2 regions of the Methylocystis sp. genome follow, and region 2 is predicted to be linked to the other one. Evidence: riboswitches for the same ligand, from Rfam matches in the RefSeq annotation. Region 2 holds a riboswitch; the other holds the start of a gene.

Region 1 (3,406 bases), on a different contig from region 2:
CCACCGCAATCCCGATGTTGGTTGGATCCGATTTCGTGACGATCGCGTCGGTGTTGGCGTAGGCGAGATTTACGCTCCAGCCGGGCAGGAGCTCGCCTTGAATGTCGACTTCGGGGCCCTGCGAACGCGCTTCGCCGATGAGAAGCACACGATTAAAATTATTGGGGATCCCGACTGGAATATTGGTCTTGACCAGATGGTAATAGGCCGCGGTCGCCTGAAGCTTTCCGTCGAGCCAGGAAAACTTGACGCCGCCCTCGACTTGTTCGCCGGCGCTCGGCGGGGTTGGCGTATCCGTGCCCAAGACCAGCTTGCCATTGTAATTCGGGCTGTAGGACTCGGCGTAATTCCCATAGAGGCTCACCCAGTCGAGCGGCCGCCACAACAGGCCGACGCGCGGCGTGACCCTCTGATTGACGACTTGCCCGCGCTTCGTAATCGTATCGAAGTTGCAAGGGAGCGCCACGCCCGCAAACGCATTCGATGAAAACGGGCCGCAAAAGTCCGAATTGTCCGTGGCTCCGGTTCTGCTGTTGATATATTGATAGCGCACGCCGCCGAGCACGTTGAAGCCATAAGGCAGCTTGATTTGATCCTGGAGATAAACGCCGAGATTGTCCGCATATTGCTCCGTCGCGGCAAAGGTGAAGAGGCCGGAAATCGGCGTCGGAAGCTGCGGCGCGCCGAATATCACCGTTGAACTGGCGTTCAGCGGGCTCAAATTCTTCCCTCGGAAATTGTAGCGGTAATAGTCTGCGCCCGCGAGCAGCGTATGGCTGAGCTGCTCGGTCGTGTTGAAATGACCTACGAGATTGACTGTCGTCGCATATTCCGCCTGCCTGTTGTCCGACGGAAACGAGAACCAATTCAGAGTGACATTATTCGGCGAAGGGAAGGCGAAGCAGGACGTGCTGCCGGGCGTTATGCAGTCGGCGATGAAGCCGAAGCCGCCGGCATCCTCCCAATCATTGCGCAATAATTGCATGAAGGCGGTCTGCTGAATCGACCAGTCCTTACTGAAGTCGTGGCGCCATGTGAGTTCGGTGAAATTCTGCTGCTCATTGTAGGGCGATTTCGGACCCCAGTTGAAGCTGCGTCCAAGCCACAGAGGGTTGAACATGCCGAAATACGGCGTCCAATACATGTCCTGATTGAAATTGTTCTGCTGGAATTGAGTCGACGCTCTGACCCAGGTGTCGGAACTGATATTCCATCGCACCATCGGATTGATCATGATTTTGCGGTTATAGTCCAATGCGCGAAACGATCCGTCATTCTCATAGGACATGATGAAGCGATAGAGCAGGTCCTTGTTCGGCGTGATCGGACCTGTCGAGTCGAGCGTGGTGCGGTAGGCGGAATAGCTGCCGATCTGCTGCTGCAGCGAGAAGGCCGGCTTATCCAAAGGCTGCTTCGTATTGATGTTGACGATGCCGCCGGGCTCCGCGGCGCCATAGAGGATCGCTGCGGGACCTTTGAGAACTTCGATGCTCTCGACATTGGCCAATTCGACATTGCTCGCTCCCGCGAAATTGAGGCCGAAACTGTCGACTCTGAAGCCGTCGCGAAAAAAGTTTTGGGTCGGAAAGCCGCGAAGAATGATCTGTCGAAATGAATTTCCCACAGCTGCGTCGCCGCCGCCCGAGAAGGCGACGCCGCTGACGTTTTTCAACGCCTCGTCGACCCTGATGGCCTGCTGGTCTTCAAGCATCTGGCGCGTGACGGTGCGCGTCGTGACCGGCGTATCCATGACCGGCGTGTTGACCTTCGTGCCGACCGACTGGATTGGCGCGGCATAGGAGGTCGGATCGTTGCAGACGCCTTCGGCGCAAAGCCGGCCGTTGTTTCCCGGTCCTATGTCGGTCCCGTTGTTTCCGACGGCCGGTTCCCCCGCTGCGCGCGCGCCGGCGCCTTGAATGACGCCCGGCTGCGGCTTGCCTATTTCAATCACCGGCAGCGCGTTCTGGCCGAGAGCCGGCGACGAAAGGGCTGCAGAAAGGAGCAGGAGAGGCGAGCTGCGCCGCACGGCGGCGCAAACGCCGCCTTCCGGGGCTTTCGGGAATTGGGATTTCATATGCGTCGACTCGCAGTAACGTGGGCCGTCACTGCGAAGGTCTCCGCCCGTTACGCCTTCAAAGGGCGAGGGGCTTTGGCCGCATCGGTGCACCCCGCCCGACGCTTTCGCGCGTGACCACGAAGCGACGGCAGGTCTCCTGGCTCGCGGGTTGTCGCCTAAAGACCGCCTTCCCAGAGCTTTTCGCTCCAGTGGCTTAATGGTCTTCGGCTCGCCGCTTACAGTTGCGGGGGCAGCCGCGGAATTGCGCACGAAGAAGCGCGCTCACCGCATTCCCATTTTGATCCCGTTGGGAACCGTCAGCCGCAAAATAGACGGCCGATCGCGCAAGCTGTCAAGAGGACGCTGTGATCGCTGGAAAGATCATCGGCCCCTCGCCCTTCGAGACGGCCTCTTCGAGGCCTCCTCAGGGTGAGGGGCCTTGAGTTGTGCGAATTGAGAAATCTGAGCCGCCCCAAACAGCCCTCGTGCTTCGAGACGCGAGCTTCGCTCGCTCCTCAGCATGAGGGCTGTTTGGGGCGGCTCAGCACGACGAAAGTTCGCGCGACTGCCGCTCGTTCTCTATTGAGTCGAGCGCAACAAAACTGCGATTACGCCGCCGCCAGCGCATGCAGCACGCGCGCCCAGGAGCGCGTTCCCTTGTGGAACGACGTGTAGGAATATTTTTCGTTCGGCGAATGAATGCGGTCGTCGTCATGGGCGAAGCCGATCATCAGCGAATCCATATTGAGATCGCGCTTGAAGGCGCCGACGATCGGGATCGAACCGCCACAGCCGGCGAGCACCGCTTCCTTTCCCCATTCTTCGGCGAGCGCGCGGCGCGCGCGATTGAGCGCCTCCGAGCCGAACGGCAGCTGCAGCGCATTCGACGCGCCATGCGGCAGGAATTCGGCGCTTGCGTCCGCCGGCAGACGCTCGCGCACGAAGTTGCGGAAGCTTTCGAGAATCGCTTTCGCATCCTGCTTGCCGACGAGTCGGAAGGAAAATTTCGCCGACGCCTGCGCCGGCAGCACCGTCTTCGAGCCAGCGCCGGTATAGCCGCCGATGATTCCATTCACATCGCAGGTCGGACGCGCCCAGATTTGCTCCATGACGCCGAAGCCGGCTTCGCCGCCGACGCGCGTCAGGCCGATTTCGGAAAGCCATTTGCCTTCGTCGAAGTCGATGGCGCGCCATTGTTCGGCGATGTCTTCGGGAATCTCCGGCACGCCGGCGTAAAAGCCCGGCAGCGTCACCTTGCCTTCATCGTCGTGCAGCTCGGCGATGATTTTCGCCAGCACATGAATAGGGTTCAGCACTGGCCCGCCAAACATGCCGGAATGCAGATCGCGG
Region 2 (3,406 bases):
TTTTCGCCGATGATCACGACGCGGCTCATGCGCGGCTCGCCGGGCTTCCATGCGCGATCGAAATGATGCTCGATGCGCGCGCCGACGCCTTGCACCAAGAGGCGCATCGGCTTGCCGACGACTTCGACGAAACCCTTGATGCGCAGCACATCGTGCAGACGCGCCGTTTCAGCCAGTCGCGCAACCAGCGCCGCCGGGTCGCTCACGGCCGAAAGCGAAACGACGAAACTATCGAAGTCGTCGTGATCATGCTCGGATTCATCGTCGTGACGCGACGGACGGCTGGCGAGATCGTTCTCCGCCGCCGCGGAAAGGCCGAGCAGCACCAGTGGATCGACTTTTCCGCCGCTGGCGCGCACGAGTTTCGCCGCCTGGCGCGCGCCCCGCGTCAGGCGGCCCGCAACCTCACGTTCTTCATCGGCGTCGAGGAGATCGGTCTTGTTGAGGATGATAAGATCGGCGCAGGCGAGTTGATCTTCGAACACTTCTTCGAGTGGATTATCATGATCGATCGTTAGCGTGACTTCGCGCTCCTTGGCGATCGCGTCGAGATCGTCGGCGAAACGACCTTCCGCCACCGCCTTGCCGTCGATCACCGCGATGACGCCGTCGACCGTGAGTTTCGAGCGGATCGCCGGCCAGTCGAACGCCTTGACCAGCGGCTTTGGCAGCGCAAGCCCTGAGGTTTCGATGATGATGTGGTCGGGACGCTTCTCATGCGCGAGCAGCGCCTCGATCGCCGGAACGAAATCGTCGGCGACCGTGCAGCAGAGACAGCCATTGGCGAGTTCGACGATATTTTCGTCGGGGCAGTTCTCGACGCCGCAGGCGCGCAGGATTTCGCCGTCGACGCCGACATCGCCGAATTCATTGATCACCAGCGCGAGGCGTCGGTCCCTGGCGTTTTCCAGCACATGACGAATGAGCGTCGTCTTTCCCGCGCCGAGAAAGCCGGTGACGATCGTCGCCGGAATTTTTGCGCCGCTCATGACGCCTCACTTTCGCGCGACAGGAGCCGCCAGACGAGGCCGGCGAGCGCGCCGGCGAGCGCCCAGCTGATTGCCTGAATTGCGAGCGAGGAGGCGGCGAAGCGCGCCGCGAGTTCGGCGGGCGCGGTGCTTTCCGGCGCGGCGGGCGTCGGCGCGAAGAACTGCGGCGCGACGATCAGCGCGACGCCAACAAACTTCGCCGCCGCCGAGTCGAGCCGCAACAGAGCAAAGAGTCCGGCGCCGGTCGCGAATGCCGTCGCAAGCCACCAGATTTGGCGAGCGGCAAGATCGGTTTCCGCCATGCCGGGAAGCTGTGGGGCGAGGCCGAGACTCGTCGCAAGACCGGTCGCGGCGAAGGTGCAGGCGCCCCAAAGGGCGGCGCGGCGCGGCGCGATGGCGTCGCCCGAGAGCAGCATGGCCGCGAGCAGAATGAGCGCATAGCCGATCGAGACGGCGATCGTCGCGACGCTGGTCGCCGCGGTGCGGCTCAAGCCGGACAAAGCCGCGCCCGCCTCGGCGCCGTCATGCGCATGCTGCGCCGTCTCATAGACTTCAGCGGCGAGAATGAGCGGCGTCGTGGTGAGATGCTGCAGGGCCGCGACCGCGAGCCCGGCGACAAGGCCGGCGACGAGGCCGGTCGTCAATACGCGCGCGATCAAGCGCGTCGCGGCCTAATGGCAGGGGAAGGAGAGCGCGTGGCGCGTATCATGCGCCGCGTCGTGGACGTTTTCGGAATAGGCGAAGCCGGCGATCCAAACGAGGCCAAAGCCGAGAATAAGCGCGACGGCGGCGGCTTTCAGGGCCTCGGCCTTGGCGGGCGCGAGAGCGGCGGAATTGGCGAATGATTTGGCCTTCATATCGGTCTCCCTGCCGCCCCACCGGCGGCGATGCGATGCGCGCGGCGATCGGAAAAGATCGCCAAGACGGCAGGTCTCCTGGCTCCCGGGTCTTCGGACCGCGCCGCCTTCCCAAGCGTAACGCTCAGTGGCCGATGGCGCGGACCTTGCCGGCTACAGTTGCGGGGGCAGCCGCGGATAAGGGCGTAGCGCCCGCGCCGCGTTCCCTTTTCACTTCTTGCGAAGGACCGTCCCGATTAGTCATATGCGCGGCTCATGCTTCCGTCAAACGGGCAAAGGAGCGCCTCGTGACCGAGATGAAGGAAGACGACGAGGCGCGCCGCCACCGTCTCAAAATGGAGAAGCGCAAGGCGGTTCAGGACGCCGAGGTCGCCGGCAAGACCATCGCCCGCAAGGGCCTGCTGATGGTTCATACCGGCGCCGGCAAGGGCAAGTCGACCGCAGCCTTTGGCTTGGCGCTCCGCGCGCTCGGCCATGGCTGGAAAATCGGCGTCGTTCAGTTCGGCAAGGGCCAGTGGCGCAGCGGCGAGCGCGACATGCTCGAAAAGCTTGGAAATGTCTCCTGGCATACGCTCGGCGAGGGTTTCACCTGGGAGACGCAGGACCGCGCCCGCGACGAAGCCGCGGCGCGGCGCGCCTGGGAGAAGGCCCGCGAATTAATGGATGATCCGGAAATTCGTCTGCTCGTGCTCGACGAGTTGAACATTGCGCTGCGCTACGAGCATCTGCCGCTCGATGAGGTGCTTGGCGCGCTCGCCGCGCGACGCGACAGCCTCAATGTCGTCGTGACCGGGCGCAACGCCAAACCGGAGCTCATCGCGGCGGCAGATCTCGTCACGGAAATGACGCTGGTCAAGCATCACTTCGCGGCGGGGGTCAAGGCGCAGGAAGGGATTGAATTCTAGGCGTGATCGCTGGCTCCAAGCTATTGAATGCCGCCCTTGGCAGCGGCGCGCGTAACGAATACGCTTCTCAGGCAGTCGCTTGCGTGGTCAAAGGAGACGCGCGCCGCCAATGCAAGTTTTGGAAGAGAATGGGCGCCTCGAAGCGCGTCAATTTCTGCCGAACTCTCAAAATCGCTTGGACCGAAAAGCTCGATGGATATTCACGACGCGCTCCGCTTTTTCGTTGCGAGAATATCCAACGAGTTGTTTTCGGCGGGTTCGATTTTTTCGGTCTATTCGCTGGCGACGACCTTTGTCATCGCGGTCTGGGTCTTGACCCTTCGGCGCAAGACGCGCCGGGGACGCGCCAACTATCCGGTCATCGCCCGCGCCATCTTCAACAAGAGACTCCTGCTGACGAAGTCCTTTGCGGCGGACGTCAATCTTTTCGTGCTCAGCGTCGTTCTCATGCCCGTCGTCGTGGGCGCGCTCGTCATCTCGTCGAACGCCGTCGCGACGGTGGTGAGCGCCGCGTTGCAAAGTTCCTTCGGCGCGCGCGCGCCGTCCGGCTGCTGCGACCTGTCGATAAAAGTCTTTTGCACTGTCGTGCTGTTTCTGGCCTATGAGATCGGCTATTGGGTCGATCACTATCTCAAGCATCGGATTCCGTTCTTGT

What was found. Region 2 has a riboswitch for cobalamin ahead of AB7I51_RS03295 (CbtB domain-containing protein). Riboswitches for the same ligand answer to the same signal wherever they lie in the genome.
Region 1: another riboswitch for cobalamin. It lies ahead of AB7I51_RS00245 (TonB-dependent siderophore receptor); the one in region 2 lies ahead of AB7I51_RS03295 (CbtB domain-containing protein).

Annotation. Positions count from the first base shown of each region.
Region 1 is NZ_JBFWVN010000001.1:47,019-50,424, reverse strand. It holds gene AB7I51_RS00245 (TonB-dependent siderophore receptor) at 1-2,074, opposite strand, end outside; cobalamin riboswitch at 2,187-2,389, opposite strand; gene AB7I51_RS00240 (M20/M25/M40 family metallo-hydrolase) at 2,665-3,406, opposite strand, start outside.
Region 2 is NZ_JBFWVN010000004.1:41,363-44,768, forward strand. It holds gene cobW (cobalamin biosynthesis protein CobW) at 1-989, opposite strand, end outside; gene AB7I51_RS03290 (CbtA family protein) at 986-1,648, opposite strand; gene AB7I51_RS03295 (CbtB domain-containing protein) at 1,661-1,846, opposite strand; cobalamin riboswitch at 1,898-2,093, opposite strand; gene cobO (cob(I)yrinic acid a,c-diamide adenosyltransferase) at 2,143-2,751, shown strand; gene AB7I51_RS03305 (sterol desaturase family protein) at 2,944-3,406, shown strand, end outside.